Regions from separate parts of the Paenibacillus mucilaginosus 3016 genome, predicted to be linked through region 3. Evidence: riboswitches for the same ligand, from Rfam matches in the RefSeq annotation. Region 3 holds a riboswitch; each other region holds the start of a gene.
What was found. A riboswitch is a leader RNA that binds a small molecule or an ion and turns the genes downstream of it on or off. The one in region 3 is predicted to bind cyclic di-GMP.
Positions count from the first base shown of each region.

Region 1 (8,002 bases), 2.1 Mb from region 3:
AGGTAAAGCTCCTTTTGCGACGGGTCTCCGGTGAAGACCGCATCGTACTTTTGGAGCAGGGGCTTGAAGCCCTCCTGGTCGATGGACGGCTGCTGGCCCTTCGTCGACCGTTTGAAGCCAAAATGATACCCGCCGTCCGCCGAGGCCGGCTGCCCTGAGGTGAGCAGCAGGCCGGTCAGCAGCACCGCGGTGACCCGCATGGCAAACTTCGCCTTCTGGCGCATGGTATACCCTCCTCGCTGGTGGAATAGGCTCCGCTGGAACCGGGAGCACAACTCCCCTGTAATATTCCACATTTTCCGGTTCCGAGGAGCCTTCCGCGTCTGGAAAATGCCGGCAGGAGCAGCAAAAACCGCCCGGACGTCATGTCCCGACGGTTCGATGCGTGCATAGATGGATGGCTGGGAGGGAGATGCTCAGACGGTCAGCGGAGCTGTCGACAGACGAGTTCCAGCCGCCAAGCTTGGCGCCCTGCCTGATCCGGCTGCGTGCTCCGCTTAATTGAGCAGTGCATCGGGGCGAAGTCCGATCCGGCTGCCGCTCCATCCGAGGGGCTGCGTATGTGAGCTCCGCCGGGTCCGTTCGCGTATGGAGGCTCAGCTTATTGTGCTGTGCATCGGGGCAACGGCCACCCTGTCTCGCAAAGCAGCGTTCCCCAGCTTCCGCTTTCCCTCTCAAATCCCTTAATTTTGCTCCGCACGAATCTCCCCTTGCTGCTGAAACGTTTTTCTGCACACCAAAAGGCAGGCTCTGCGCCTGCCCCTGATACAAATTCGGCCACTTCCGGCCCACGGTATGTTAACTGTAGAATGGCTCTTTTGCTCCCGACTTTAGCTTCAAAAATAGCGGAACTGAGATACGCTATGTTCCGTTTCAACAGGGCTGCTGCGGAATTAGCGGAACTGAGGTACGCTATGGATAGAAATGGGACGGCCTGAAGTGGAAAATCCGTCCCATAACGCATCGGAGCTCCGTTATTCTTTGGGAGATACCGGGAAATAACCGGATAAGGCATCCGGGTTCCGCTATTTTCATCCCAGCTCCGACGGATGGGCAGGAAGCCTCACACAACCGGATCGGCAGCGCTCTCTACCGAGCAGTTCAGTCCAAAGCATGCGATGCTCCATGCAGTGGAGTACAGCCAGCCCTCCAGCCGATGCGCATGCACCGCTTTAAGTCCGCAGCTTCCAATACCGGCATGCCCTCGTACTCCGGCGCTCGTTATTGGACTGAGGCCCCAGCAGGGGGCTCCACAATGCAGTACGGGAGCCCCAGCCGATGCCCGCATGTTTAGGCACGTCCTCTGCCTACCCATCCGCGCGCTGCATGGCCTCGACTACCCGCACACACAATTGACTCAAGCCGGTGCGCTTCTTGGAGAGGCTTGCAGCAGCCGTGCCACGCCGTCCCGCTGCTCCGCACAAGCCCCGAAGCCTATCAAACCTTTGCAGCGCGCTCTCCGGCTTATTTATACTTGCGCCAGTTCGGATCGGACTTCTCGAGCAGATGGCCGAAGTCGTTATCGAGCCGCTTCTGCTCCGCACGTCTGGTTTCTTCGGCACGCCGGCGCTCCTCTTCCCTGCGCTGCTCCGCCTCCGCCTTCATCGATTCGGACTGGGCTTTGAGCTTCTGCAGCACCTCGGGATTCAGCAGATCCTTCAGCGTTGCCGGTTTGTCCTCCGCCGCGGCTTTGGGTGCCGCGACGGGTCCTCTTTTTTTCACCATGTTCCCTGCCTCCCAGCTTATGAGAAATAAATAAAACGTCGGGTACGGCCCCGGCCGCGCCCGTCTCCCTGAACGGGAAAAGATGATGGTTAATCATACCGCATTTTTCGCCGGCGTGACAACCACTTTGGGGGCGAAAACTGCATTTGGCCGGGGGAGGAGCCGCGTTGTACAATGGACTTATCGATTTTTATCCAAGCGGGAGGTTTGACCGATGTACCTGCGTGAACTCACCTTACTGCGCAGCCGAATCCCGGACGACTCCGTCTATCCGTTCAACATTCCCGCTGTTCGGCACCTGGATACGCTGAACTTCAGCGGCAGCATCACCTTCTTCGTCGGCGAGAACGGCTCCGGCAAATCGACGCTGCTTGAGGCGATCGCTTACCAGTGCGGCTTCCATACGGCCGGCGGGGGACGCAACAATACGTATGAGGTAGATGCGGCCCATTCGGCGCTTGGGGACTATCTGAGGCTGTCGTGGATGCCCAAAGTGACGAGCGGCTTTTTCCTGCGGGCGGAGACGTTCTACCAGTTCGCCTCCTACCTCGACCGCAATCCCGAGTCACTGCACTCCTACGGCGGAAAGTCCCTGCACCGGCAGTCCCACGGGGAGTCGTTCCTGTCCCTGTTCGTGCACCGCTTCGGGGGCAAAGCTCTTTATCTGCTCGACGAGCCCGAGGCCGCCCTCTCGCCCGCCAGGCAGCTCTCGCTCCTGCGGATCATGAAGAACCTTGAGGACCGTGCCCAGTTCATCGTCGCCACCCATTCCCCGATTCTGCTCGGCTACCCGGGAGCCGCGATCCTGAATTTCGATGACGTCCCAGTAGCCCCGATCCGCTATGAAGACACCGCACACTATGTACTGACCCGCCAGTTTCTTGAGAATCGGGACCGGCTGCTTCATGAGCTGTTCAAAGATGATGAGGATGAAGAATAAAGGCATCCTCCCTGGCGTCCGGGTCACTCTGGAGCCAAGGGCGGTACAGGTCCAGCGTCCGCTGAATGCAGCGGTCCATCCCGAGATGCACGTCACCCAGCGTGATCAGCTGCAGCTCTTCGGTCAGGTGGGCGGCAGGGTAGTCAAAATCGAGCAGCGCCCTGCGCTTCTGCTCCGCCAGCAGCGGACCGAGCCCCCCTTCCCGCCCGCTCCAGCCGGACGGAATCTCCGCTTCTAGCAGAGCGGCATACAGCTCCTCCTTCGGGTAGGCTTCGAGCAGCTTGGCGTTGCAGAGCAGGAAGTCCCGGTAATACACCTTGGCGAGCCGCGGCTCCTCCCGGACCCTGTCGCGGAGTCCGCTGGCATGCACGAAGATCGACCAGATATCGTCGCCGACCAGGTGCGACAAGTAACCGAGCAGGAACGGATCGGGCATCCGCTCTCCGTAGCGGTGCAGGAAGTCGCCGTAAGCAATATACGACCTTGAGGCAAAATGCAGCGCCTCGGACGCGGCTTCATCCGCCTTCGCGGCATCGGGTGCCAGGGCGCCGAGCAGCAGGGCGCCCGGAGCCTGGGCGCCGACCTCCTTCGCCAGGGCGTCGGCGATAATCAAATGCATAATGCGTGACGGCATTAGAGCCCTCCTCTACCGCAAAAATCTATGCAGGGCTTCACCCCGCCGCTTCCATTGTCTCCCATCCCCGCCGCCGCCTTCAATCGCCGGAAGCTGATGAATCCCTGACAGACTCGCATCAGCTCCTGGCTCCCCAAGGCACTTCAAAGCACCTCCGCTTCCAGGAAGTGCCGCTGGCACACCCCCTTCTCCCCCGGTATGATAGAAGCATACCGGGCCCCAAGTGAAGAGGCCCGGCATCACTTCACAGAACCCGGGAGAACGCACTCATGATCTATCACGTTTTACATAGCAGCACCCGCGAACTTCGCATCCTCACGCCGGCCGAGGTGCTCGATATGGACACCGACGCGGCCGGACGCATCGTCATTCACGGGGCGGACGGCGAGTTCTATTATCTTCTCGCGGACGAGAGCCTGACCGCTTAAGCTCGGTCCACTATGCAAGGTCAGCTCCAAAAAGCCCCGTAATCTGCCGCAACGATGAACCGGTGCGGCAGGTCAGGGGCTTTTTGGATAGGGGCGGAAGAAGGAAAAGTGAAGGACGCGGCGGACCTGCGCCTTATCTGCTCAGACAGCCGTTACGGCAGCTTGACCTGCACCGGTGTCAGTGATTTGCGGAACGTAGCGTCCCCGAGCTGGCCGAGCGCATTCTCCCCCCAGGCCCAGAGCGTACCATCCTTTCGAAGCGCGAGATAATGGCTCTCCCCCGCTTCTACTGCGATAATGTCTCGAAGGCCTGCCCATGGTTGGGGAGTATCCCATTTCATCGTCTCCTTCGATCCCGACGCCCAAGCCGGGTTCAATCCCCAGAAATATAACGAGCCGTCCTCACTTAAAGCGAGGGTGGAAAAAGAAGTTGTGATCACCTCGGTTACGTGACTAAGCCCTTGGATTTTGACCGGCTTCCGGATCACCGGTTTATCCCGGTCGGATACAGGTTCGGTCTGAGGTCCAATCTGATTGACCACATTATTCCCCCAGCCCCATACGTCGCCATGCTTGTCTATGGCCATAAAGTGGCCCGCCTCTTCGCCTTGAGACAGCTTTACGATCCCTTCCAGCCCTTCCACCTTAGTGAATTTCTTGTCTGTGTTCAGGTTAAAGCCCTCGAACTGCTTCCACTGCCATACGGTTCCATCCTTTTTAACGATAACAAGAGAGCCAATGCCTGCCGAGATATCGACTGCATCCGACAGATCGGAAACGGGACTCGCTTCTCCCGTACCATAGGGCGGATCGATCCACATCCATACCCGGCCTTCCTTATCCAGCGCGGCGTACAGGGACATGCCGGCAGATACTTTCACGATATTGGATAACCCCGTGATCTGCTGGGGGACGGAAAACTTCGACCCTCCCTCTCCCGTCATCGGGTCGATCACCCAGTCGCAGGACCAGGTCCACACCGTCCCGTCCTCTTTCAGGATCAGATTCCGCTTCACGGAAGCCGCAACTTGTTTTGCGCCTGCGAGACTCATGATCCTCTCGGGCTTGTTGTCGTGAACGATGGTCTCCCCGCCGGTGACCTGTGCCTTATTGCCCCAATACCACAGGGACCCTGCATCATCCATGACGACATTGTGCCTGGCGGCTGAGGAGAAAAAGAAATGCGCTCCTTCCGCAGCAGGACCCGCCGCATCCTGGGCCGAAACCGGTCCTGCCGCCGTCAGCAGCAGGGAGGACAGCAGCAGGGAGGTCCCTAGTAAACGGGTACGAGAAAAGGATTTCTTCCGATAATTCATCCTAAAACACACTCCTTATTTCTATATATGGATTTAATTTCCACAAACTTTTAACGCATCTCCCCGCTCACTTGTTGCATTTTTTCTATTTTTTACCTGTTTTTCAGGGCAAAAGACTCGTTTTGTAAGGTGAAATGTATCGAAAGCAGGTCTTGGAGTCTATACAAATACGCCAGGAATCAATACAATAGAAGTATAACTTCCGACAAAGGCAAACTCCTCTAAAGGGGAGGACGCAAAGCCACGGGCCTACCGAACATCCTGTTCCACGGCTGCCGGGCTGCCGTTAGTCTAACCCAAGCGGCTGTACTGTCTGCAGGGGCAGTCCATGCGTGATCAGCGATCATCAGAATCTGCACCATTCTACCTTGGCACAAATCTTCTGATCTCGTGAGAATTTGTCCTTTTGGAGGTTACCAGCTTGAATCATTCCCTTGAAAAATTATCGGATGAAGATCTTCTGGAGGCCTATCTCCTGGCTCTCGATTTGAAACTGGAGCCCAGCTTCATCCGCTTGCTGCGGGATGAAATCGACCGCAGACAACTCCATATGGATTGATACACAAAAGGAGCATATGCAGGCAGGATGTCTACTACCCTTCAAGGATTGCTGTTAACGCGAATGAATCCCATCATCACTCAGTGGGTCAGCGGAGTGGAAGAACGCTTTCCCGGAAGGTATGATTCCGCAGAGCTGCTGCGGACGGCCGAATCCTATTTTCACCTGGTCAATGACTGGCATATCCCTTTGGAGCTTCACCCGCTCTTCCCGGTGATTCCGGCGCTCACCCGCTATCATGTATCGATGAGCACGCCGCCCACCCATCTTTTGGAGAGCTCCCATCTATGGCGTTCCATCCTGCTGGCCTCCTCCACCGAGCTGTATACGGAAGGCCTGGTTTCCGGAGACGAGCTGATCTCCGACATGCCCCGCATTCATGGGCGGATCGATGAGATCCAGTATGTGATATCCTCGGGCTTCTGGGAGCATTCCCAGCGGCAGCTCGACTCGGCCATGACCCAGATGCACAAGGAGCGGCTGCAGATGGCCGGCAAGCTGGCGGCCAGCATGGCGCACGAAATCCGCAACCCGCTGACCACGATCTCCGGGTTCCTGAAGCTGCTGACCTCGAAGATTCCGGCCGAATCGGCAGGCGCCGTGAAGCATTACGTATCGATCATTCAGGAAGAATTCAACACGATCCAGATGCACATCAACAACTTCCTGAACTTCTCTAAGAACAAAGAGCAGGAGCCCTTCCGCGAGGTCGGCATGGAAGAGCTCATTCTGGGCATTGTGAATCTGGTTGCACCGCGTCTCAGCAGCGAAGGCATCGAGCTGCTCTCCGGCGTGGAAGGCCCGAACATCCGGCTGCGCGTACAGCAGGTCGGGATGCAGCAGGTGCTGATCAATCTCATCAACAACAGCATCGATGCGGTACAGCACATGGAGCCCTCCGAGCCCAAGATGATATCCATCCACGGCTTCGAGGACCGGGATCACACCTATATACGGGTAACGGACAACGGCCCGGGCATTCCCCCGGACGTCAAGGACAAGCTCTTCTCGCCGTTCGTCACGAGCAAGACCACCGGCACCGGGCTCGGCCTTGCGATCTGCAAGCAGCTCGTAGAGCAGCACGCCGGCGTGCTCTCCTTCGACTCCCGTCCCGGCGAGACCTCCTTCACCGTCAAGCTCCGCAAAACCGGTGTCGGAGCGGTTCCCGTCAACAGTGCTTCCGTATGATACGGAGTACACCGCAAGATCAAATCGAGCCCTGGCGAGATTTTGATTCTTGTATGTGAAGCGAAGCCCGCTGCGAAGCCGGCTTTTTTGCTTTTGTCCGCGCGATGAGGCGGAACACAACCACCAAAAGACCAAGGGCCCTCGCGGTCCCTTGGTCTTTTTGGCGCTGCCTTCCGATCCCCTTCTTCCGCCCCGCCATCCGATCAGGCCTGAGGGAAGGAATTCCCTCCGCCCCAGTACACCGTGACGTGGGAGCCAAGGGCGAACCGGTCGGTGGCATGGATCTCCCACACTTCCGTGCCCGTGTCGACGTAATAGTGGTATTCACTGCCCTGGAACTGGGCGGCGGTCACCCGGCCCGGTATGCCGCCTCCGCCAGCGAAGCCCAGCATCAGCTCGCCCGGCCGGACCGGCATCACCCCGTGCTGCCGGAAGGCAGGCGGCGGCTCCTCGCAGGCCCACAGCTCCGCCGAGCCTCCCGCCCGCGGCCGGAACCCGCCCTCTTCCCAGCTGCCCTCCACCAGGTTCGCCTTCGAGACGAACCGGGCGGTGAACGGAGTCTCCGGGCGCATGTACACTTCCTCGGGAGGGCCCGCCTGCTCGATCCGCCCCTGGTTCATCACGATCACCCGGTCGGCCATGGCCAGCGCCTCTCCCTGATCGTGGGTCACGTATACGACCGCGGCCCCGCTCAGCCGGTGCGCCTCCTGGATCTCCCGGCGCATCTCCACCCGGAGCAGGGCATCGAGCGCGCTCAGCGGCTCGTCCATCAGCAGCAGCCGGGGGCGGGGCGCAATCGCGCGTCCGAGCGCCACCCGCTGCTTCTGGCCGCCGGAGAGCTGATGCGGCCGGCGGTCCGCCAGGGCCGAGAGGCCGAGCGCCTCCATCACTTCGCGGACCCGCTCCTCGCGGGAGGCCGCCGGCTCCTGATGCCGGTTGTGCCGCAGCGGAAACCGGATATGCTCGGCCACCGTCATGTGCGGCCAGAGCGCGAAGTGCTGGAACACCATGCCGAGGCCTCTCTGCTCCGGCGGCACGAGCACGCCGCCTCCGGCGACAAGCGTCCCGTTCATCCGAATCTCGCCGGAGCTCGGGGCCTCGAAGCCGGCGAGCAGGCGCAGCAGCGTCGTTTTGCCGCAGCCGGAAGGACCGAGCACCGCCGTGAATTCGCCCAGCGCCAGGCTCAGGTCGACCGGATGCAGCGCCGGATCG
Region 1 covers NC_016935.1:5,859,312-5,867,313, forward strand. The annotation lists gene pdaA (delta-lactam-biosynthetic de-N-acetylase) at 1-224, opposite strand, end outside; gene PM3016_RS23925 (YqkE family protein) at 1,465-1,725, opposite strand; gene PM3016_RS23930 (AAA family ATPase) at 1,940-2,665, shown strand; gene PM3016_RS23935 (zinc dependent phospholipase C family protein) at 2,640-3,299, opposite strand; gene PM3016_RS38815 (hypothetical protein) at 3,569-3,727, shown strand; gene PM3016_RS23940 (RCC1 domain-containing protein) at 3,880-5,043, opposite strand; cyclic di-GMP riboswitch class I at 5,244-5,331, shown strand; gene sda (sporulation histidine kinase inhibitor Sda) at 5,465-5,602, shown strand; gene PM3016_RS23945 (sensor histidine kinase) at 5,666-6,790, shown strand; gene PM3016_RS23955 (ABC transporter ATP-binding protein) at 6,994-8,002, opposite strand, start outside.
Region 1: it holds a riboswitch for cyclic di-GMP, as region 3 does, so the genes downstream of both, sda (sporulation histidine kinase inhibitor Sda) here and PM3016_RS16205 (DUF192 domain-containing protein) in region 3, are expected to answer to the same signal.

Region 2 (8,002 bases), 880 kb from region 3:
TTCGATCGTCCCGGCAATCCGGAGCGTGCCCGGCTTCGTGAGATCCTCCGGACTCACCGCTTCCCAGTCCACCGGAAGCAAGCGGATCGAGTCGTCGCTGAACTCCCCCTTCACCGCGGCAGGAAGCTGGAGCTCGCCGCCGACCGTAATGTCCAGCGTCACCGGCTGCACATATTCCAGCTCCGCCGCGTAAGGCTCGCCCTCCAGCGGGGCCGAAACGAGGTTATACACATCGAGCGATGGAAGCGCATTGCCCTCGAAGTCGAACATCGCCTGGTTGTCCCAGCCGTTGCCCTCTCCGATTTTCCACCCTGCGCCCTCTACCGGAATCCAGTCCTGCTCCCAGTAGAACACGCCGAGACCGCGGCCGCCCGGCACCTCATGAACCGCGTTCATGATATCCCGCACCGCCTGGGCCTGCCCCTGCACCGTCGCTTTGTAGCCTCCCGCGCTTTCTTCCGCCGGGCCGAAAATGTTCGTGAACCCGTCGCCGTTCTCCAGCGTATGCGCATAAGCCGTCTCCACAACGATGACGTCTTTGTCGTAGCGCGTGCTGATATCGTTCATATTGTGCTTCAGTTCTTCCAGCGTACCGTGCCAGTACGGGTAGAACGAGAGGCCGATGATATCGAAGTTCACGCCGCGGAGCGTAAGCGCATCGAACACCCTGCGGTACAGGTCGTTGTCTCCTCCGTCCGCCAGATGCAGCATGATCCGCGTCTGATCCTCCGGATCGTTATCCTCCACCGCGCGGATCCCCGCCTTCAGGAGATTCGCGAACCCGTCGTAGCCGCCGATCTCTTCCCCTGCGGACTGCTGCCACGTCTTGCCGTCCGGCCAGATCATGCCGCCGTTGGTCTCGTTGCCGATCTGCACCATATCCGGCATCGCATCCTGCGCCTTAAGCTCTTGGATCACGCTGTCGGTATAGTCGTAGACCGCCTGCTCGAGTTCGGCGCCGCTGAGACCTTCCCAGGCAGCCGGCTTCAACTGCTTGCCCGGATCCGCCCAGAAGTCGCTGTAATGGAAATCGAGCAGCACCTTCAGGCCCAGCTCCTTCGCGTAGACGGCAGTCTCCACCGTCCTCGCCAGGTCATTATTGCCGCCCCCGAGCGGATTTCCGTCCGGATCCACCGGGTTGTTCCAGATCCGCAGACGGACCCAGTTCGTCCCGTGGTCTTTCAGGATCTGCAGCGCATCCTTCTCCACGCCGCCGTCGTAGTAACGGCCACCGCTTTCTTTAATCTGGCTCAGCATGGAGACATCCGAGCCTTTAATGAAATCCGGGCTCAGCCCCTCAATGGGATTGATGCGGATCACACTCTCCTGCTCTGCAGCCCGTGCCCCCTGCGGAACCCATGTCAGCGCCATGGCTGCCACCAGCAGCAGGGCCGTGCTTTTTTTCACGAATCGCATGCCTCAAAACGACCTCCCTGACTTCGTTGTAAGCGGTTAACCAAACTTCTTGCCGACCGCTGAACCGATTATAGCAAACGCTCCCACAGGGATTACCCCCGTAAAATATCATTCTTCTGTACTTTTTGCAGGAATCTGTGTTCCCTCGCGGCCCTCCGTTCCCTTTTATTTTGAGAGGAACTGTGGTAACTTGAATTTCATATGAAATTCAGGAGGACAAGAACATGGCCAAGCCGCAGTTCCGTTGGAACATTAAACTGAAGAAAAGCAATTCGTATTTGGGGACCGTATACCTCGAGGAGCCGCTTCCGGAGGTTGAGGACGTCATCATGATCGGCGACAAGAAGTATTCGCTCGTGGAGATTCAGCCGGGGAGCACCCGCGATTCCCACGATGTCTTCGTAGAAGAAGTCAAGAAGGATGCGCTGAAAAAATAACGCAGCCGAATCCGTCCGGGTTTATGCCCGGGCGGCCGCTGCACGCCGAAGGCCGGAACGGGAGCTGTCCTCCCTCCGGCCTTCTTTCATTCCCCACAGGTTCTGCCGGTGTACGCCGGAATCCGCTGTTTCCCGTTCTCTCTTGAATCTGACACGGTTCTTCCTGAAGAGACATTTTTTTCATTTTGACGAATCCCAACGTATTGTCTATTATTATATGTAACGATTTATTTCCTCCGGCTTTTCATTCGACAATCCATAACTCTACTTGTTCAATAGCAAACTTATTGAAAAATAAGGACGCAAAGCCTCGGGCCTAAGGAATGAACCTTCTCATTCTATGGCAGCCGGGCTGCCTTAGTGGTGTGCGCGCAACCATCACCTGCTTGGGTGGTGGTTTTTTTGATTACAAAAGGGGCGCTTCCAACATGAGATCAATCCACTCTTCCCGCCTGCTGATCTTCGGTCTGCTCTTCGTCTTCGTGCAGGCTGCCGTGTCCTTAGGGTACGGCCAATATATTCTTCCGCTCTATCTGATGGATATCCTGGCACCGGCCATCTCCCTCGGGGTGGTGATCCAGGTCATCCGTGCCCATACCGGACCCCAGAAGGGGTTCTGGCTGCTGATCGGCACCGCACTCTTCTGCGAGATGACGGCCCAGCTCATCTGGGGCTCCTACGAATGGATATGGCAAACGGAAGCACCGGACATCGGGATTGCGGACATCTTCTGGGTCTCCCAGTCGCTGATCTACCTGGTCGCATTCTATGGATGGGTGCGCTCGGGCGAGAAAAACCGTTACCTGCTCGACTCCATGATTCTCGTGGTGAGTCTTGCCGTCGTCAGCTGGGAGTTCCTGATCAAGCCGATCTACCAGGGCGATGAGAATCTTGATCTCATCACCATCTCCGTCGATCTCATCTACCCGATCACCTCCCTGCTCATGGTATTCATCCTCACCTGCTGGCTGCTGAACGGAGAGCGGCGGATGAGCCGCCGAACGATGCGGATGCTCGCGATCGGCTGCCTAAGCTATATGTCCGGGGATACGCTCTACATGCTGCTGATCGATATCCACTCACTGGATTCGCTTGAGCCCTGGATCGACACGTTCTGGACGGGAGCCGCCTTCTGTATGGCGGTGGCCGGACTCCGTTCCCTATCCGGCAAGCCGGGTACAGCCGGGGCCGAGGGGCGTGTCGGCCGCGTGATCCGGTTCTCCGTTCCGTATATCGGCCTGCTCCTGCTGATCGGGATTCTGGTCTTTTACCGCCTCACGACAGACGTGTTCGTCTGGGGCTTGACCCTTACCGTGCTGCTCGTGCTGGTCCGGCAGATCCACTTCCTCACTGAGCGGGAGATGCTGAACGACAAACTGCGCCAATCCCTCCGCAGGTTGGAGAGGATCGCAAGCTGTGACAGCCTGACGGGGCTGCTGAACCGGAGGGTGTTCGAGCTGGAGCTTGAGGGAAAGCTCTCCGGCCCGGGACAGGAGCCCGTGGCTGTTCTCTACTTCGACCTGGACAAGTTCAAGCCGATCAATGACAATCACGGGCACCGCACCGGTGATCTGCTCCTGCAGGCAGTGGCCGAACGGCTGTCCTCCCTGCAGAAAGACGGCATCAGCATGGCCCGGCTCGGGGGAGATGAATTTGCCATTGCCGTCCCCCTCTCTTCCCTCGGCAGCCTGGAGCGGCTGCAGGAGCTCTCCGAGGCCGTCGTCCAGCTCCTCTCGAAGCCGTACCGCCTGGAGGAGGTGACGCTCCGGACCTCCCCGTCCGTCGGCATCGCCCTGTACCCGCAGGATGCACGGACGATGCCCGACCTGCTCGATGCGGCGGACCAGGCCATGTATGAGGCCAAGCGACGCGGGGGCCGGGGATTCGCTTTTTATCGAGGCGGATAGACCTGCTTTGGGCGGTTGCACCGCTGTGCGTACCGACCACGAACATCATGCCAATGACAACAGCCCCCTTGCCGCAGCTGCGGCAAGGGGGCTGTTTCATTTTATGAGTGCCTATGCGTGAATTAAGGAAGAAGGACCGGCGGTTTGCGGTGCTGCGTTCCCTGCTCATAAGCGTAAGCCAGCTGAATCAGATGGCCTTCGTCGAAGGCGCGTCCCAGGAACTCGAGTCCCACCGGAAGGCCGTCCGGAGTGAAGCCGGCTGGCACCGTAACGGCAGGGAAGCCGGAGAACGGACTGAACTTCGTATTCGGACCGGAGTTCTGCGGCTCTCCGATCGGGGCCGCCGGGTAAGCGGAGGTCGGATACACGATCGCATCGAGATCATGATCCGCCATCACCTTCAGCAGCGATTCCTGGGTCAGCTTCGTACGGAAGAGAACGATATCTTTGTACTCTTGCGTATCAAGGGATTCGCGGGCGTTGCGGGCTTTCATCGGCTCTTCCTGCGTCTTGATGTACCGGCCCGATTCGATGATGTCGTTCAGCGTCGCATAAGGTGCCTTCGGCCCGAGCTCCTTCAGGTAATCGTTCAGGTGGAACTTGAACTCGTAGCCGCTGAGGCTCGGGTACTTCCCGATCTCGGCCGCATGCGGGATGAGGATCGGCACCGTCTGCGCGCCAAGCCGCTCCAGATCATCGACAGCCTTGTAGACCAGGTCGCTGACCGCCTTCTGCTGCGGCTCCGAGCCGATCAGCTCCACAGCCACGCCGATCCGGGCTCCCTTGAGTCCGTCGGCATCCAGGAACGAAGTATAGCTTGCGGGAATCCGGCCCACGCCGAAGGCCGTTGCGGTATCATCGGGGTCATAGCCTGCCGTGGCATCGAGCAGGATAGCCGCATCGGTGACGCTGCGCGCCATCGGGCCGCCGACGTCCTGCGTGAGGGCCAGCGGGATAATCCCGTCACGGCTGGACAGGCCCACGGTAGGCCGGATCCCTACCAGGCTGTTGAAGGCGGACGGAACGCGGATCGAACCTCCGGTATCGGTTCCCATCCCCGCTGCCGCGAAGTTCGCCGCGATGGAAGCGCCCGTTCCGCCGCTCGAGCCGCCCGGGTTGAACTGCAGCGCATACGGATTCAGCGTCTGGCCGCCGAGTGAGCTTGTCGTCGTAATATTGAAGGCGAATTCGCTCAGGTTCGACTTGCCGAGGATGATGGCCCCGGCCGCTTTGAGCTTGGCCACCTGGTCGGCATCCTTACCCGGCATGGAATCCTTGAGGCAGAGGCAGCCGGCCGTCGTGGCCATATCTTCGGTATCGTAGTTATCCTTGACGATGATCGGAATGCCGTGCAGCGGTCCCCGCGGGCCTTGGCTCCGCCGCTCCTCATCCAGCGCCTTCGCAAGCTCCAGTGCTTCAGAATTGAGCGAGATCATCGAATTCAGGCTCACGCCCTGCTTGTCGTACTTCGCAATCCGGTCAAGGTACATCTGCACCAGTCCTTCGGAGGTCAGCTTCCCTTGAGCCATGGCGGTCTGCATATCCGGGATACTCGCTTCCACGAGCTCGAACGGCTTCAGATAGCCGTACACGCGGTTCGCAACGGTATAAGCCTGCTCCCGGGTGAGCGGATCGTCCGCCCCGAACCAGGCGGCGCCGTAGCCGTTCATCAGCCCCAGCTTGTATACGGCCCCGACGACGGAAGTATAGGGCGAATCGTCCGGCACATCCGTGTAAGGCTCGGCCGCGGGGCTGAGCTGAAGCGCTTCGGACAGCGCTGCAGCCGTATCCTTACGTGTGACGGCATCTCCTGCGGGAAGCGGGAATGCCGCACTCTTGCCCGCCAGTTCCGCCGCCTGGCGCAGCAGGCCTGCCAGCTCGACAGAGGCCATGGGCGCGGTGCCGGGAAGACCGGAGCCTTCGGAGGACAGCGGGGCAGCCTGCAGTACCGCCTCATCCGGAGAAAGAGAGAGTCCCGGCTGGGCCGCATGGGCCGACAGCGGAGCAGCCAGCAGAAGCGTGCCTGCCAGCAGAGATGTTAAGCGCTTTTTCTTTTGCGTCGAATGGTGCATCATAGTTTCTCTCTCCTCTCGTTGTCACGTTACCTTATCTAACACATATGTATCACAAATTCATGGTACATTACGCGATCGCGTTTTTCAATCCCCTGCCCACAGTTCGGCATGAAGCACAAAAAAACCGCCGGAATTCCAGCGGCACGCACAGCCTTGCTATGATTGGGTTCAAGTGTTGTTGAGCACAGCGCTCATCAACGGAGCAGCGAACAGGGCAGTTTATCGTCCGATGCCCAGCTTCGTCTCTCCGGCTGTCCTGGGGCCCGCCGGCTTTCTGAGCAGGCCGACCAGCACGAGAAGCACCAGGGTAACCGCTGGGAACGCCACATCCGGCGGGTTGCCCACGGTCAGGATCGTCACGATGGCCCCGATCATGATCGCCCCGAGCAGTGCCGCTGCGTAGCGGGCGGTCTTGCGGAACAGCAGAGCCACCCCGCCAACCGCCTCGAGCAGGCCGATCAGCAGACGGAACCAATCCGGAAAGCCCATCGCCTTAAAGCCCTCGACGCTCATCGTTTCGCCGATCAGCTTCAGCACTCCTGCCTGAACGAACAGGATTGCCACCAGGATGAGCCCCACCCATCCTGCAATACGCCAAACCTTTTTCATCACACACACTCCTTTATTCGGTTTCTCACCAGTAAGCCGGCGGCTCCTCGTTTATATATGAGGAAGATCTGTCACTTATTCTAACACGGGGGCAGGGGCCTCCGTTTCTTCCCGATTGCGGTATTACTTCGTAATTATTACTTTTTGATTGACAACCCCGCGGGATAGAACTTATTCTAATAAAAGTAATAATTACTATTAAATAAAAGGAGCCTCCCCTACTATGTCTGACATTGAATCCATCGACGCCTCCTCTCTTATTCCCGTCACGGTGCTGACCGGGTTTCTCGGTGCAGGCAAAACGACCCTCCTGAACCATATCCTGACGGCGGATCATGGGCATAAGATCGCCGTGATCGTCAACGAGTTCGGTGAAGTGGGCATTGACAACCAGCTCGTCGTCGGCGCGGACGAAGAGATCTTTGAGATGAATAACGGCTGCATCTGCTGCACGGTACGGGGGGACCTGATCCGCATCCTCGGCGAGCTCATGGATGCCAAGCGGGCGGGAGATCCGCGCAAAGGCAATTTTGACCGCGTGCTGATCGAGACGACCGGACTGGCGGACCCGGCACCCGTGGCCCAGACCTTCTTCGTGGATGAGGAGATGGCTGATTTCTACCGCCTGGATGCCATCGTGACGGTGGTGGATGCCAAGCATGCGGACATGCACCTTGATGAAGGCCATGAAGCGCAGGAGCAGGTGGCGTTTGCCGATGTGCTGCTCTTGAACAAGACCGATCTGGTGGACGAGGAGTCCCTGCAGAAGCTGGAGAAGCGCCTGCGCGCCATGAACCCGGCAGGGCGAATCTATCGTACCCGCCGCTCGCGGATCGAGCTGGACAAGGTCCTTGGCATCGAAGCCTTCGAGCTTGAGAAAAAGCTGGAGCTTGACCCGGGCTTCCTCGAAGAAGAAGACCACGAGCATGACGATGACGTCGTTTCCCTCGTCTTCCGCGAGGAGCGGCCGCTCGACCTCAAGAAGCTCGAGGATTTCCTCGGCGTGTGGCTCTCCGAGCACGGCGTGGACACGTTCCGCTACAAGGGCGTGCTCCATATCAAAGATGTCGAGGAACGCGTAGTCTTCCAGGGCATCCACATGCTGTTCACTTCCGATTCCGACCGGTACTGGAAGGAAGGCGAGGTGCGGCGCAGCGAGTTCGTCATCATCGGGCGCAACCTCGATGAGGCCTGGTTCCGCGAGCAGTTCGCCGGCTGCGTGGCCGTGTAACGGGCCGCAGGTATGCCGCCGCCGGGCGGGCACGGCCTGCGGGAAAGCTTAGGCCCCTCGCGTTCCCCGGGTATTGCGGAGTTCCGGCTGAGGGAGCGACGCTTGGCGGGGGCCGGCCGGCGCTTCACGGGAGCCGATGCTTGGCAAGGACCGGCACCCGGCTGTGACCACCGCCAGCGGCGACGGCTGCCGGCGTGCCTGCCGCTTGGTATGACCGCCTAATTCCGTTCCATCCGGCTCACTCCAACGGTTCCCCGTCCTATGTCTCCTCGAAAGCTTCCTCGAAAACAACTCCCTCGCCTAAACTGCCGATCACCTCCGGCGGCT
Region 2 covers NC_016935.1:2,869,040-2,877,041, reverse strand. The annotation lists gene PM3016_RS12360 (glycosyl hydrolase 53 family protein) at 1-1,416, opposite strand, end outside; gene PM3016_RS12355 (hypothetical protein) at 1,641-1,853, shown strand; cyclic di-GMP riboswitch class I at 2,121-2,213, shown strand; gene PM3016_RS12350 (GGDEF domain-containing protein) at 2,282-3,760, shown strand; gene PM3016_RS12345 (amidase family protein) at 3,883-5,835, opposite strand; gene PM3016_RS12340 (DoxX family protein) at 6,055-6,444, opposite strand; gene PM3016_RS12335 (CobW family GTP-binding protein) at 6,668-7,675, shown strand; gene PM3016_RS12330 (saccharopine dehydrogenase family protein) at 7,935-8,002, opposite strand, start outside.
Region 2: it holds a riboswitch for cyclic di-GMP, as region 3 does, so the genes downstream of both, PM3016_RS12350 (GGDEF domain-containing protein) here and PM3016_RS16205 (DUF192 domain-containing protein) in region 3, are expected to answer to the same signal.

Region 3 (8,002 bases):
AGTATAGTGCTGGGAGCTTCACGGACCGCCTGAGTTGGCGCTGCCGCCCGCATTGCAGGCTAGCGGTGCTTGCGGGCCTTCCACCATTCAACGACGGGCTGAAGGATAAGGGCGGCGCACAGCACGACGAATAAGGGCACATTGCTGACGAACTCCCCATTGCGGCGTCCCAGCCACAGATCAACAATAAACATCAACAGCAGCAGCACCAGCAGAACATGGTAGCTGAAGGCCGCACTCTCGGTGGAGAAGGTTTTTCCCCGTTCATCCCGTTCTTCCTCCATGGAATTCCATGTGAACGTGTTCAGGAGCGTGTGAAGGACCAAGGCAAGCAGGAACAGATCCATGATGCTGATCGACTGGCCTTCGAGCAGCTTCCCAGCAGCAGAACCAACCATATAAAGCGCGGCGGCGCAAACGGCTGCCCGGCGGACCAGCTGAAGAAGTGGAGGCATGGCGGACATCCTTCCTTTTCTGGGATAGGGTTTGCGGGCTCGGATCTCCCGGATCTAGCGGTATTTGCGTGCCATCCACCATTCGATGCAGGGCTGCAGCACCATGCCTGCGCACAGCGCGGCGAACAGCAGCTCATGATCGATGCTTCCGCTGCCGCGTCCCCTCCATTCTCCGATAAGGAACAGCAGCAGTAACACCACAAGCATGGCATAGTAGCTCAGCGACGCGCTCTCTGTCGCGATGGAAACGCCCATCTCATCCCGTTCCTCCTCAGACGTATTCCAGGTGAATACGTTGAAGAATGTGATAAGGGCTATGGGAATCGAGATCAGGTCACTTTCGGTGAGAGGTTTGCCCTGAAGCAGCTTGGCGGCATTGAGGCCGAGAATGGCCAGAATGGCAGTTGCAGCAAGGGTACGGCGGATCCGTGTAAGGGAGGGCGGTTTGGGCATATTCGGATCTCTTCCTTTCGGGGGGATTGGAACGGATCGGTATTCCGCTCACAAAGTCAGGACTTGCCGCCGCAGAACAACTCGTCTACCGTCACCCCCAGCACCCGGGCCAGCTGAAAAGCCAGGGAGAGACTCGGATCATACTTGTTGTTCTCGATGGCATTGATCGTTTGGCGGGACACCGCGCAGGCTTGGGCGAGATCGTCCTGTGAGAGGCCCTTGGCCTTCCGGCGCTCTTTGATGTCATTTTGCATGGAGAGCTCCCTTGTGGATGTCAAACATGTTTGACACTATTGTAGATGGGGAATCCAGAATATGTCAATTGTTATTTGGTAGAAAAAGGACGGATGTCAAAAAGTTACCGGACAACCGGTGCTAGTGCCGTTAGCGTGCCATATTCAGTGCAGGCGGGGGAATACGATACGGTAGGGAGGAGTTCCAGGAGTTCGGCTGGAGGCGCCGCCAGGATCAGCATGACAATACATTAGTAGAAGGAATACCGGCGATAGGCTGCACTTTTACCTAAATGAAAGAAGGGTTATAATCAAAACGATACCAGATATTGGCTGGCCTGCCTTTGATGATAACGGTTGGCTGATCCGCCTGGGATGAGGCACTCCTGATTCGGCAAAAAGTATACTCATGCCAATCCGCTTGCCGGACACCCGCTGCATCTGCTCCTCGTCTGTGCGGCGTTCGTGTATGTTCTTCGTTCGGGCTCCCGTTGTCGCCCTGGTTCTGCTGGGATTCTCACGGATGGCCTCGGGAGCCGGGCGGCGCGTTCCACGATCCGCCCAACCGAATGGAAGGAGCAGGAAACGGGGTAATATAAGTGGATGAGATCAAGTCAAGGAGAGTGACGAGAATGGAAGGGTTCAGAATCGAACGCGATACGATGGGCGAAATCAAAGTGCCGGCGGATAAGCTGTGGGGCGCGCAGACGCAGCGCAGCAGCGAGAACTTCCGCATCGGTACGGAGCGGATGCCGCTCGAGGTGGTGCATGCCTTCGCCATCCTGAAGAAGGCGGCGGCAAGGGCCAACGAGCGGCTCGGCAAGCTGGAGCCGGAGAAGGCGGAGGCGATCTCCGCAGCGGCGACGGAGATCATCGAGGGCAGGTGGGACGACGAGTTCCCGCTCGTCGTCTGGCAGACCGGCAGCGGCACGCAGTCCAATATGAACGCGAACGAGGTCATCGCCCACCTGGCCACCAAGCGGCTGGAGGAGGGGGGCAAGTCGGTGCGGATTCATCCGAATGACGATGTGAACCGCTCCCAGAGCTCCAACGACACGTTCCCGACCGCGATGCATATCGCGGGTGTGCTGGCGGTCGAGAAGCGCCTGCTGCCGGCCCTGGCCGAGCTTCAGGACACGCTGAAGTCGAAGATGGAGGAGTTCAGCGACATCGTGAAGATCGGGCGCACGCATCTGCAGGACGCCACGCCGCTGACGCTCGGCCAGGAGATCAGCGGCTGGTGGGCGATGCTCGAGAAGAGCGGCGTGATGATCCGGCAGAGCGTGGAGACGATGCGCGAGCTTGCTATCGGCGGGACGGCCGTCGGCACCGGGCTCAATGCCCATCCGAAGTTCGGGGACACGGCGGCCGAGGAGATTTCGAAGGAAACGGGCATCCCGTTCGTGTCCTCGGACAACAAGTTCCACGGCCTGACGAGCCACGACCAGATCGTCTATACGCATGGGGCGATCAAGGCACTGGCGGCGGATCTGATGAAGATCGCCAACGATGTCCGCTGGCTCGCCAGCGGTCCGCGCTGCGGCATCGGCGAGATCCGCATCCCGGAGAACGAGCCGGGCAGTTCGATCATGCCGGGCAAGGTGAACCCGACGCAGAGCGAAGCGCTGACGATGGTCGTCTGCCAGGTGATGGGCAATGACGCGGCGATCGGGTTCGCGGCCTCCCAGGGGAATTTTGAGCTCAATGTGTTCAAGCCGGTCATCATCCACAATTTCCTGCAGTCCGTCCGGCTCCTCGCCGACAGCATGGAATCCTTCAACCGCAACTGCGCGGTCGGCATCGAACCGGACCGGGCGGTGATCCAGCGCTATCTGGAGCAGTCGCTGATGCTGGTAACGGCGCTCAACCCGCATATTGGGTACGAGAAGGCGGCGTCCATCGCGAAGACAGCCCACAAGGAAGGGCTTACCCTGAAGGAGGCGGCGATGCGCAGCGGGTATTTGACGGCGGAGCAGTTCGACAGCATCGTGCGGCCCGAGGACATGATTCATCCCTGGGAATCGTAAGCGGATTTTCCATAAAATACAGAGCGCACCATAGAGCTCCGTTCAGCGGGGCTCTGTTTTTGCTGCCCAGGCGTTCCGTCCGGGCACTTCTGAATGCCGTCCGGATCGTCCCGCAGCCCTTAAGACCGCAGGAAAAGAATGGGGAGCCGTCCGGATCCTCGATCCCGACGACAAGGGTTGGGTCTGTGGGCCCGGGGGTATGCCTCAGCCAGTACCGGGACTTCGTGCAGGGCCTACGCCCTTACTTCCAGCCTACCTCTGTGCAGGGTGGATTTACCAAGGAGAGGAGAATCCCCTTGTTTCCTCCCGGAAGCAGGGGGATTCCCGCCTCTTCCCATGCCGTTAGCCTCTTTCGGGCACCATGAATGCAGGTCCTGAGGCTCTTCTGGTAATAATGCCGAAATGCCTATTAAAATGGATGTCAAGCATAAAAAACATAGTTCATTAAGCACATGGAAACTCCCCTAAATCCCGATAAGATATGGCTATCAAACGAGTTCGACGACAAAATTCGCCGAATCTCGATAAAGGCAAACCTGGTGAAAACCAGCGACGCAAAGCTACAGGGGCTACAGCGACAAGGTGCGCTATGCCAGCCAGCTACCGAAAGATGACGGGGTACATAGATGTTTCCCATCCCTCCTTTCGGCTGAAGCAGGGATATTTTGTATGAAAAGGAGGCGAAATCCAAGATGAAGCTGGTGAATCTCGAGACGGGAGAAATCCTGGCGTGGGAACTGCGTACAGCGAAAACCTTCATGCAGAGGCTGCGCGGCCTGATGTTCTCGAAAGAGCTGCCGGAGGGCACCGGCCTTCATATCCGTCCCTGCCGCTCAATCCATACTTTCTTTATGCGTTACGCCATCGATGTGCTGTATTTGGACGAGAACGATACCATTGTGGGCATGCAGGAGAAGCTGCCCCCGGGCCGGGTCGGGCCGCTGGTCCCCCGCGCCGTATCGGTCATCGAGCTTCCTGCGGGAAGTCTGGGCCTGACGCGGACGAAGCATGGACAAGCCGTAGTTTTGCTCTAACCACCTAAACCTTACACCCCAAAGGAGAGAGACACACCATGATGAACAAACTGAGAGCACTCGTAACCGAAGAACAGGGACAAGGCATGACGGAATACGGATTGGTCCTCGGGCTGATCGCCGTAGCGGTCGTCGCGACACTGGTGATGCTGCGTACGGAAATCACGAACATTTTCACTGACGCGCTGAACACGGTCCAGAGCCGCAACACCACGCCGTAACCTCTTCGGAAGCGGAATCAAGTTCTGAAGACCTCAGGCGCAGGGAACCGGAAGCTGCCTAAAGCCAAGCGGACTCCCCATAATGCAGGCAGCCTGCCGCCAACAAAAGTCGGAATTTTCAAACTATAAATCGGATCGGATCATTCGGCCCTTCCGGCACCAATCGATCGATACTCCAAACCAACACCACAAAGGAGACATACACCATGATGAACAAACTGAGAGCACTGGTAACCGAAGAACAGGGACAAGGCATGACGGAGTACGGTTTGGTCCTCGGGCTGATCGCCGTAGCGGTCGTCGCGACACTGGTCATGCTGCGTACGGAGATTACGAACATTTTCACCGACGCGCTGAACACGGTCCAAAGCCGCAACACTACGCCCTAATCGGTCCAGGGCTGCCGCTCCAGAGCAGGGAACCGGCGAAGGGCGGCCCCAGCACCTCCGGCCCTCCCGGCAGCGGACTGTCACTAATCATCGGAATTTTCAAACGACACCACCCGAGCGGGCGGCCAATTCAACCGCCCTTACCACCTAACCTACCCATTCAAAGGAGAGACATAACATCATGATGAACAAACTGAGAGCACTCGTAACGGAAGAAAAGGGACAAGGCATGACGGAGTACGGTCTGGTCCTCGGACTGATTGCTGTAGCCGTGGTCGCCACGCTGGTGATGCTGCGTACGGAAATCACGAACATTTTCACCGACGCGCTGAACACGGTTCAAAGCCGCAGCGAGACGCCATAAACGGCGAGACAGAGGGCGCACCCGCACACTCTTAGGGGGAGCCGCAGCGGCTCCCCGACATATGGCAGCCCAGGTTGACGGCAAACATAGACCGAAGCCAGGCTTGTTGGAACCGCTTCCCACGGCCGCAAAGCGGAGGAACACACCTACACCCTACCCATTCAAAGGAGAGACCGACATCATGATGAACAAACTGAGAGCACTCGTAACGGAAGAAAAGGGACAGGGCATGACGGAGTACGGTCTGGTCCTCGGACTGATCGCCGTAGCCGTGGTCGCTACACTGGTGATGCTGCGTACCGAGATCACGAACATTTTTACCGACGCGCTGAACACGGTTCAAAGCCGCAGCGAGACGCCATAATCGGGCGGCGCACACGGCAGCCTGCGGTTCGTACCCGGATTCGCAGGCTCCGGTGTTTCCCGGAGGGAGTCACCTCCGGCAGTACATAACGAAAGAGGGGAGCCTTATGCTGATCGACGCCGTGCTGCTCGTTATTTTGGCGGTATGCACAGTCACGGATATCCGAACACGCAAAATTTACAACAAAGTCATCGGTCCCGGCCTGCTGGCCGCACTGGGACTGCAGGCAGCGGAGGGCGGCTGGAGCGGGGTTCTCGGTGCCGGTATCGGCTTCGCCGCCGGCCTCGGCATTCTGCTGATTCCCTACATCTTGGGCGGTATGGGAGCAGGCGACGTCAAGCTCCTGGCGCTGGTCGGCGCCTTCAAGGGAGCGGCCTTCGTCGGGATGGCCGCCGTGTACATGGCGCTGCTGGGCGGGGCGATGGCCCTGTGCCTGCTTCTGCTGCGACGGGGCTGGAAGGAGAGGGCGCGCAGCCTCTGGGCAGCCATGGTCTCGGTGCGCTCGGGCCTCGGACTGCCCGCCGCGCAGCCCCTGCCTGGCGGGGCGGCAGCACTCACGTATCCGTACGGTCCGGCGATTGCCGGCGGCTGCCTCCTCTGCTACCTGGCGAGAGGATGGGGGATCGGATGAAGCGGATGAAGGAGGATGGGGAGCGGAGCGGTACGGGGGGCAGGCAGCGGGGGCGTACCGCTCTCCGCAGGCACCGGCTGCTCCGGGAGGAGCACGGCCAGTCCTTGACGGAGCTGGCCCTGATGCTCCCGCTCCTGCTGCTGCTGGTCTGCGGCGTCGTGGATTTCGGCCGCGTGCTGTATGCCTACCTGCACCTGAACCTTGCGGCGCAGGAGACGGTCCGCCTCGGGGGGCTGGGCCGCAGCGATGCGGAGATCACCGCGTTCGCCCGCAGTTACGTTCATCTGGGCGGAGCGGAGTCGCTGGTGGTGACCATTGCTCCCCTGCAGGCGCAGCGCCGGTCCGGCGAGTATATCAAAGTTACCTTAAGCTATCCGGTAGGGTACATCACCCCGCTTGTGGGAGGGCTGCTGCCGGCGCCGGTTGTGGCGGCGGATTCAACCATACGGGTGGAGTGAGACATAAGACAAAGCCAACAAGGAAGGGGGAAGAGTCATGGGAAGACGTTTCCTCGGGGAACAGCAGGGCAGCGCGCTGGTCCTCGCCGCCTTGATGCTGGCGGTGCTGCTTGGCGCAGCGGGCCTGGTCATCGACGGGGGGACGGTCTACGTGCAGAAGAGCCGGCTGCAGAAAGCCGCTAATGCGGCGGCGCTGTCGGGGGCTCAGGAGCTGACGGGCGCGCAGGCCGCGGTGAACGGGGTCGTCCGGGAGGTGCTGCTCCGGCACGGAGAGGAGCCGTCCCTCGTGTCTTCGCAGGTCGAGCTTGGCCGCAAGGTGACGGTGTCGCTCCGCCGGGAGGTGAAGCTCGGCTTCTCCGGGCTGTTCGGGCGGGAATCCGCACCGGTGGAAGCCCGGGCCGCGGCGGAGATCCTGACGATGGGCGAAGCGGCCGGAGCCGCACCCCTCGGGATTGACGAGAGCATCCCGCTCGAATTCGGCCGCCAGTACCGGCTGAAGGTCGACCAGACGGAAGTCAGCTACGGCAACTTCGGGGTTCTGGCGCTGGGAGGCACCGGGGCGGCGACATACGAGGATAATCTGAAGTACGGCTACAAGAAAGCGCTCAAGGTCGGCGATATCATCGAGACGCAGACGGGCAATATCGCGGACAAGACGCGGGGGGGCGTCAACGAGAGGATCAACAGCTGCCCCTACCCGGACGGGGATTATTCCCACCGGGACTGCACCCGGATTATCCTGATCCCGGTGTACAAGCCCTACGCCCAGACGTCCAGCCAGCTCAAGCAGGTGGAAATCAAGGGGTTCGCCTACTTCTATATCTCGAAGCCGATGGCTCCCAAGGACACCTATATCGACGGGATCTTCATCCAGCGGGCCGGTACCGGGATCGCTGCGCCGGGAGCCGTCTCCCGGGGAGCTTATGCGATCCGGCTGACAGAGTAAAGGGCGGCATCGTGGGTGGTGAATAAGACGGACAGAGGAACGGACAAAGGAGAGGACAGACATCATGAGATCCAAGCTGATTATGGCCGCGGCCCTGGTCATGGGGCTGTGCACGACCTTCTTATTTTTCAATTATATGAAGAAATTCGATACCGCGGCCGCCGTTCAGGCGTCCATGGTGGAGGTGGTGGCCGTGAAGGCCGCCGTCAAAAAGAACCAGGTGCTGGATGCCTCGCAGCTGGAGCTCGTGCAGGTGCCGGAGCTCGGTCTGCATCCGCAGGCCGTACGAATGCTGGCGGAGGCCGAGGGCAAGCTGGCCGGCGGGGAGCTGGCTGCGGGCGAAGTACTGCTCGCCCATCACCTGACCGGAGGCCGCGTGGAATCGCTGTTCGTCTCCCGCAAGGTGCAGGAAGGCTTCCGCGGCGTC
Region 3 covers NC_016935.1:3,752,452-3,760,453, forward strand. The annotation lists gene PM3016_RS16185 (hypothetical protein) at 60-455, opposite strand; gene PM3016_RS16190 (hypothetical protein) at 510-908, opposite strand; gene PM3016_RS16195 (helix-turn-helix transcriptional regulator) at 965-1,162, opposite strand; gene fumC (class II fumarate hydratase) at 1,774-3,168, shown strand; cyclic di-GMP riboswitch class I at 3,688-3,776, shown strand; gene PM3016_RS16205 (DUF192 domain-containing protein) at 3,861-4,202, shown strand; gene PM3016_RS16210 (Flp family type IVb pilin) at 4,241-4,423, shown strand; gene PM3016_RS16215 (Flp family type IVb pilin) at 4,630-4,812, shown strand; gene PM3016_RS16220 (Flp family type IVb pilin) at 4,994-5,176, shown strand; gene PM3016_RS16225 (Flp family type IVb pilin) at 5,358-5,540, shown strand; gene PM3016_RS16230 (A24 family peptidase) at 5,647-6,171, shown strand; gene PM3016_RS16235 (TadE/TadG family type IV pilus assembly protein) at 6,168-6,629, shown strand; gene PM3016_RS16240 (pilus assembly protein TadG-related protein) at 6,667-7,575, shown strand; gene cpaB (Flp pilus assembly protein CpaB) at 7,640-8,002, shown strand, end outside.

Region 4 (8,002 bases), 3.7 Mb from region 3:
CCCTTCTTAAGCAAGCATGAAAAAAATTCTTGCCATTCGCTGCAGTGAAAAGAGACACGGCGGTCGTCTATAGCTTGTGGAGAAGGGAGGGGGAGACCGATTACCGAAGAAGCGTGGATTGCTCGAATCATCGATGGGGACCGGGAAGCGTTCCGCGAGCTCGTGGAGCGGTACGGAACCGACTTGTACAAAGCCGTCTACTCGGTGCTGCATTCAGCCGGGGATGCCGAGGATGTAACGCAGGAAGTGCTGCTGAAGATCTACAGCTCCCTCCCCCAGTACCGGCATGGCGGACTGAAGACATGGCTGACGCGGATCGCCGTACATAAGGCCATTGATTATAAACGCTCGAAAGACCGCAAGAGGGAGCAGCTGACGGAGGAATGGGAAGCCATAGGGGCGGCTGCTCGGTCCCCGGGCAGCCCCGTGGAAGAAAAGGTGCTTCGCAGGGACCGCCGGGAACGGGTAAGGGAGAATCTCGAGCGGCTGCCGGGAGCGTACCGGGATGTGGTGGTGGCGTTCTATCTTGAGGACAAGAGCTACCAGCAGATTGCCGACGAGCAGCAGGTGGCGGTCAAAACGGTGGAGTCCAAGCTCTACCGGGCCAAGCAGTATATGCGCAAAGCATGGAGGGAGGAGGATCTGGAATGAACCATATGCCAAGGGAAACATGGCTCGACTATATAAGGGGCACCCTCGCTCCGGAAGAAAGAGACGTATGTGATGCCCACCTGGCAGAGGACTGCGCATCCTGTTTCGAGCTATATCTGGAGGCACTGGAGGAGCTAGCTGAAGAGCTGCCGGAGCCGGATGCGGCCTCTCTGCAGGCATCGGTGATGGAGCAGTGGGATTTGGAGCATCGTTCCGCTGCGCCCGCCATTGTGGGACAGACCGGAAGCCGCCGTCACCGGCTGCTCTGGCTCCAGCATCCGCTGTTCCATTACGGAGCCGCCGCCGCCATCACGATGCTGCTCATGAGCTCCGGCGCCTTCCAGTTCTTGCTGGGCAGCGTTTCGGCGGCCGTGGAGCAGGCACCTCCGGATTCTACCCGTCCGGCGTCCGAGACGGAGCCTTATTCCGTAAGATGGATGGAAAAAACGGTCGGCCTGCTTGACCGGATTGAGCCCAAACGAGAAAGAGGGGATAACCGATGAACACGACAAAACATCCGATGGCCGCTCTGCTGCTGTCGTTCATACCGGGACTCGGACACCTGTACAGGGGCAGAATCATCAAAGGGATGATTTATGGGATCTTATTTTTCGGACTGGCACTCCTGTCGTTCTTGTCTGCCGTGATATTCAGGGAGACTGAACTGGGCATACTCCTGTGTCTGGGCGGCATTGCCGTGGGGCTGATCAACCTCGCGGACATGATCGTGTCCCTTCTGACTTCCTCCCATCCGACGAGACCGCCCTCTTCATATCCGGGACGAGTATACAGCGAAGAGGGGCCGCAATCGTTCCAAAGTCCTCATGCAAACGAAGGACGTACACACGCATCTCAAGATTACCCGCCTGCAGCGGCGAACGACCGTTATTTTACCGTATTCCTTTCGTTGATTCCGGGGCTGGGGCACTTTCATCTCGGACTGATGCAGCGGGGCCTGGCCTTCATGGCGGTGTTCTTCGGCTTCATTGTAATGACGCTGTTCCTCGCAGCATTAACCGGTCAGGACGATTTCTTCGTCTTCCTCGGGGTTCTCCCCATCGTCTGGCTGTACTGCATGTTCGACTGCGTACAGCTTCTGAAGCGCCGGGAAGCCGGGGAGCCGCTGCTGGACCGGACGTTTTTCGATGATTTTCAAGAGTGGCGCGGACCCGGGCGAAAGAACCGCACGCTGGCGGCGATCCTCTCCGTCTTCCCCGGAGCGGGCCATATGTATCTCGGCCTCCAGAAGAGGGGATTCCAGCTCATGGCGGGATTTCTGCTCGCGGTCTACATTCTGGATGTGCTGCGGCTCTCCCTCTTCATGTTCCTGATTCCCCTGCTGTGGTTCTTCAGCTTCTTCGACGCCCTTCAGCATATCTCCCGATGGGAGAAGGAGGAGCTCCGGGATATCCCGGTCGTCGAGTGGATCCTGCACCATCAGCGCGGGATTGGTATTGGACTCCTCGGTCTCGGTATTTATTATCTGTTCGATCAAGTGCTGCTGCAGGTGCTCGACCTGTGGGTGACCCCCGAGACCCAGCAAAGAATCGTCTACTGGTTCGAGCGGTATTTTCAGACCTTCGTCGTCTCGGTGCTGCTCATCGGTGGCGGCATCCGGCTGCTGCTGGGCAGCCGTGGTAACGGGCAGGGCAGGCGGATGTGACGGAAGCCCCCGTAAGAAGAGGGAGTGCGGAAGAGTGCGCAGGGCCAATGAGAGAGAACCGTTCCTTAACCGGAACGGTTCTTCGGCGTTTAGGAGAGGGGCTCTCCGGGAAATCTGGATAGAGTACGGGGCCGCCTGACATGCCGCCCTCGAAAGGAGATGGAGACCATCACGATCGATACGCTGCTCTCTTACATTCACCAGTTCGGCTACCTCGCGCTGTTCTTCGCCCTGTGGCTCGGCATCGTGGGGATGCCCATTCCGGATGAGGTTGTGGTGATGACCGGCGGCATGGTAGGTGCGCTGCATCTGCTGAGCCCGCTTCCGGCCTTCGTAATTACGTATGTGGGCGTTGTCTCCGGCTTAACCCTCGGATATGTGCTCGGCCGGGTCATGGGGCCTCCCGTGCTGGAGCGGCTCCGAAAGAAGAAGAGCATGGAGCCTTATATCGAAAAGTCCTATGCCATGCTCGACAAATACGGTTCGGGTACGCTGGTGTTCAGCTACTTTCTTCCCGTCGTCCGCCATCTCGTCCCCTACCTGGTCGGCATCAACGGCATGTCCTACCGGACCTATGCCCTCTATTCGTACCTGACGGGACTGCTGTGGACGATGGTTTATTTCGTACTGGGGTATTTTTTCGGGGACTCGATCGAGGTCATCTCCCGTGCAGTGACCCGGTACGGCTGGTATGTACTTGCGCTGCTGGCAGCCGGGGGCCTGGCTGTCATGTGGCTCCGGCCGCTGCGCCAGAAGGCCAGATAGACAACGAAGGGGAGGGACAAGCGGCTTGTCCTCTCCCCTTCGGGCTATGGGGGTATGGGGGCTTCACTGGTGACCGCCCGGCTTATTTTTTCCTCTCAGCCTGCGGAAGAAATCGGTCAGCATCGAGCCGCATTCCTCCTGAAGGATACCGCTGACCACGTCGACCCGGTGATTGAACCGTTCTTCCTGCAGCAGGTTCATCAAGGTGCCGGCACATCCGGCCTTGGGGTCATGGGTTCCATAGACCACCTGCACGATGCGGGACTGGACGATGGCGCCCGCACACATCGGGCAGGGCTCCAGCGTTACATACAAGCGGCAGTTCAGCAGCCGCCAGGCATCCAGATGCTCGCTCGCCTCGCGGATGGCGATCAGCTCCGCATGGGCCAGCGGATCTTTATCCGTCTCCCGCCGGTTATAGCCGCGGCCGATAATTTCCCCCTCACGGACGATGACCGCCCCGATCGGCACCTCCCGAATCGCCTCGGCTTTGCGTGCTTCTTCGATCGCAGCACGCATGAAGCGTACGTGTTCTTCCTCCATAGCTGCTAACCTCTCATTTCTGCTGATGTGGACAGGGTGCCGTCAGAAGTTATTCTTTGTCAACACGCTGTGGATAAATTTGTGGATAATCCGATCCGTTTCCCAGTCCATTGTAGAAAAAAGCGCTTGATAGAGCAAGTCTCTCTCCGGCCAGCAAACTTATCCACAGGCCCTTAACAATGTGAATAACTAACATGGTTTATACACATGTGAATAAATGGCGGGAAAAATCCTCGAAAAAAGGCTTGATGTATCAGGGATTCGTACCTATAATGAAGAGTATGAATAGGTATTAGTGCCTAATAACTGATGCTAAGTAACTATGCATATCATAAGAAACATTCGTTTCATGGCAAACCTGCCGAAAGGCAGGGACGCAAAGCTTAGGGTCTACGGTCCTGCAGGGACTATGACAGCCTGGCCGCCGAATGGACTCACGAACAACACGGCGGATCCCTCTTTGCGAATGGAGTCGGCCTTTTTGCTTTGGCTGCTCCCCAACATCCAGAACAAACATCCAATGCGAGAGGTGGCAACCCCATGATGAAGATGGCTGCAGCAAGATCAGCCTACAGTCTTACGGACGAGAAGTACCGCAGCCCCAGCGGCATCCTGCTTCACAGCCGGACGGTCGTTGAGAAGGCGAATTTCGTATCTACCGGTATTCTGAGCTTTGCGGAAGGCGATATTCTGGAGATCGAAATGTCGGAGTACAAAGTATTCGACCTCGGAGATACGGTGAAGCTTACCGTGTATTCTCCGGGCGGGATCTATATGTTCGAATCCACCGTGGTGGCCAAGGACCACGGTGCCCTGATTATCATCAATCCCCCGCAGAACCGGAACCTGTTTGCCGAGAAGCGGGAAAACCCCCGGATTACCGTGAAGGAAGAGGGCCGGGTGCTCTCGGTACAGATGGCTGACGGCACCGACCGGCTGCTCGAAGACAAGATCGAGCTCAGCGTGCATAACATCAGCATCAGCGGGATCGGGTTTACGATCAGAGAAGACCTGGGTATCGGCAAAGGCGCCGTAGTGCATCTGCATCTGCAGCTCGGTTTCGAAATGCCGTGCCGTGCGGAGATAGCCAGAACCGAGAAGACCGAGAACGGGGAGTTTTATTATGGGGCCCAGTTCATCGATCTGGCCAAGGATAAAGCGAATTCTCTGCGTGCTTACGTTTTGAAAAAGCAGGTGGAGACGCATTTCCGGACGAAGCGGGAAGAGTCGGCCAAGCGGATCTTTAAATAATCCGGCTTCGCCTCCCAAGGAACAAAGCGGGTCGTATGGACAATCTTATAACAGCCGACGTATGCGCCGCGTACCGTCCACCTCCTTGCAGCATATGCTGTAAGAAAGAAGAAGAGGTGGTGAGGAACGTGGCGTTTTTGATGAAGTACGAGATCATTCCGCGTTACTTGACCGGACCCAGCCAGAGAAGGCCGAAGCTTCCTTTGGCACGCTGCCGGTTCATGGTTGCCCATGATACGGGCAATCCGAGCTCGACGGCAGCGGCGAACGTGGCGTATTATGAGCGGACAAGGAACGATATGGCCTCCTCCGCTCATTTGTTCGTCGACGACCAGCAGATCATCGAGTGCATCCCCCTGCTGACGGGGGCGGCGGAGAAAGCCTATCATGTGATCTACAACGTGACGAGCGATAACGCGCGCTACGGCACCGATGCCAACGACACGGCCGGTGCGGTGGAGCTGTGCTACGGCGGGAGCATCAATCTCACGGAGTCCTACAAGCGGTACGTATGGGTCTTCGCCTATGCCTGCTACCGGTACGGACTGAATCCGCTGACGGACATTACAGGACATTACATCCTCGACCCGGCACGGCGCAGCGATCCGCAGACGCCCCTGCGGCTGCTCGGCAAATCGTTTGCGAATTTCGTACAGGATGTGGCTGACGAGCTGAAGGCCTGCACGATCGTTACGCCCCCGAAGCCCCAGGTGCTGATCTCGCCGGAGGATGCGAACAAGCTGATCAGCTTCCTGTCCGCGATCTACTACGCCGCGGAGGATGAGGAAAGCCGGACCGAGGTGAACCGGCTGGCCAACGAGCTGCGGCGGATCTCGGGGCAGCCGGAAGAATAAGAGGGAGGGCGGATCTGACAGGGATTTGCCCGCGATCAAGCCGGCTTCGCACGGGCGGGGACCGGCTTTTTACATAACCTCGGGTACCAAAAAGTGTAACTGCGTGACAAAATGGCTAATAATAAGCTATAATAGAATGTCAGAATCTAAGCGGAATACCGGATAGGAGTTGTCCTTGATATGGCTTTGAAAGCAGGAATCGTCGGGCTGCCGAACGTAGGAAAGTCCACGTTATTTAATGCGATAACACAAGCTGGGGCAGAATCAGCGAACTACCCGTTTTGTACTATAGATCCGAACGTCGGTGTAGTGGAAGTGCCGGACGAGCGTCTGGAGGGCCTTGCGAAGATCGTGACGCCGAACCGTATCGTGCCGACGGCTTTTGAATTCATCGATATTGCCGGTATCGTCAAGGGCGCGAGCAAGGGCGAAGGCCTCGGCAACAAGTTCCTCTCGCATATCCGCGAAGTCGATGCGATCGTGCACGTCGTCCGCTGTTTCCAGGACGAGAACATCACGCACGTCTCCGGCAAGGTGGATCCGATCAGCGACATCGAGACGATCAACCTGGAGCTGATCCTCGCCGACGTCGACTCCGTCGACCGGAAGATCGAGCGCTCCCGCAAAAACCTCAAGGGCGGCGACAAGAAGGTGGCCCAGGAAGTCGAGACGCTCGAGAAAGTCAAAGAAGCGCTCTACAACGACAAGCCGGCCCGCAGCCTCGACCTCACCGATGAAGAAAAGCTGCTGATCCGCGACCTGCACCTGCTCACGATGAAGCCGGTCCTCTATGCGGCGAACGTCAGCGAGGCGGAAGTGGCGAACAGCGACGATAACCCGTACGTGCAGAAGGTGCGCGAATATGCGGCTGCCGAGAATGCGGAAGTCGTGCCGATCTCGGCCAAAGTAGAGGCCGAGATTGCAGAGCTCGAAGGCGAAGACAAGGCGATGTTCCTCGAGGAGCTCGGCCTGCAGGAATCCGGCCTCGGCCGTCTGATCAAAGCGGCTTACAAGCTGCTTGGACTGTATACGTACTTCACGGCAGGTGTGCAGGAAGTGCGCGCCTGGACGATCCGCAAGGGGATGAAGGCTCCTCAGGCGGCAGGGGTCATCCATACCGACTTCGAGCGCGGGTTTATCCGTGCGGAGGTTGTCGGCTACGAAGATCTTACGAATTCCGGCTCCATGAACGCGGCGAAAGAAAAAGGGCTGCTGCGCCTCGAAGGCAAAGAGTACGTGGTGCAGGACGGCGACGTCATGCATTTCCGTTTCAACGTATAGCTGGGCCCGCGGCAGCCGGACTTCATGAGGGTGGAGCCGCCTTAGCCTCCGGGACATCAAGGCGGCGGAGCAGACAGCAGGAAACAGTCAGTAGGATGCCAAGGGCACGGATACGAAGAAACGGAAATGAAGGGAAAGGGTGAACGACGATGCTGGACCGGCTACAAGCGCTGGCGGACCGTTATGAGAAATTGAGCGAGCTGCTCTGCGACCCTGATGTCGCGGGCGACTCCAAGAAGCTGCGGGAGTTCTCGAAAGAGCAGTCCGACCTGCAGGAAACGTATGATGCCTATATGGAATACAAGAGCGTATCGGAGCAGTACGAGTCTGCCCGCGCCATGCAGAACGAGAAGCTCGACGACGAGATGAAAGAACTCGTCAAAATGGAGCTGGAAGAGCTGACGGAGCGCAAGACCGAGCTGGAAGAGCGCATCAAGGTGCTGATGATGCCGAAGGATCCGAACGACGACAAGAACGTCATCGTCGAGATCCGCGGCGCGGCCGGCGGAGACGAGGCGGCGCTGTTCGCAGCCGACCTGTACCGCATGTATTCCAAATATGCGGATACCCAGGGCTGGAAGATCGATGTGATGGACGTGAGCATGAACGACCTTGGCGGCTTCAAGGAGATCATCTTCATGGTCAACGGCAAGGGCGCTTACAGCAAACTGAAGTTTGAGAGCGGCGCGCACCGCGTACAGCGGATTCCGGCGACGGAATCGGGCGGCCGGATTCATACCTCAACGTCGACGGTGTCCGTGATGCCCGAGATGGAAGAGTTCGACATCGAGATTCACGATAACGATATCCGCGTCGATACGTTCTGTTCGAGCGGTGCCGGCGGGCAGTCCGTCAATACGACGAAGTCGGCGGTGCGCGTGACGCATATCCCGACGGGGATCGTGGCGACGTGTCAGGACGGCAAATCGCAGAACTCGAACAAAGAGAAGGCGCTGCAGGTGCTGCGGGCCCGGATCTTTGATAAAGCGCAGCA
Region 4 covers NC_016935.1:26,518-34,519, forward strand. The annotation lists gene PM3016_RS00125 (RNA polymerase sigma factor) at 130-651, shown strand; gene PM3016_RS00130 (zf-HC2 domain-containing protein) at 648-1,154, shown strand; gene PM3016_RS00135 (hypothetical protein) at 1,151-2,314, shown strand; gene PM3016_RS00140 (DedA family protein) at 2,474-3,079, shown strand; gene tadA (tRNA adenosine(34) deaminase TadA) at 3,143-3,622, opposite strand; cyclic di-GMP riboswitch class I at 3,964-4,051, shown strand; gene PM3016_RS00150 (PilZ domain-containing protein) at 4,163-4,873, shown strand; gene PM3016_RS00155 (peptidoglycan recognition protein family protein) at 5,002-5,727, shown strand; gene ychF (redox-regulated ATPase YchF) at 5,908-7,008, shown strand; gene prfA (peptide chain release factor 1) at 7,158-8,002, shown strand, end outside.
Region 4: it holds a riboswitch for cyclic di-GMP, as region 3 does, so the genes downstream of both, PM3016_RS00150 (PilZ domain-containing protein) here and PM3016_RS16205 (DUF192 domain-containing protein) in region 3, are expected to answer to the same signal.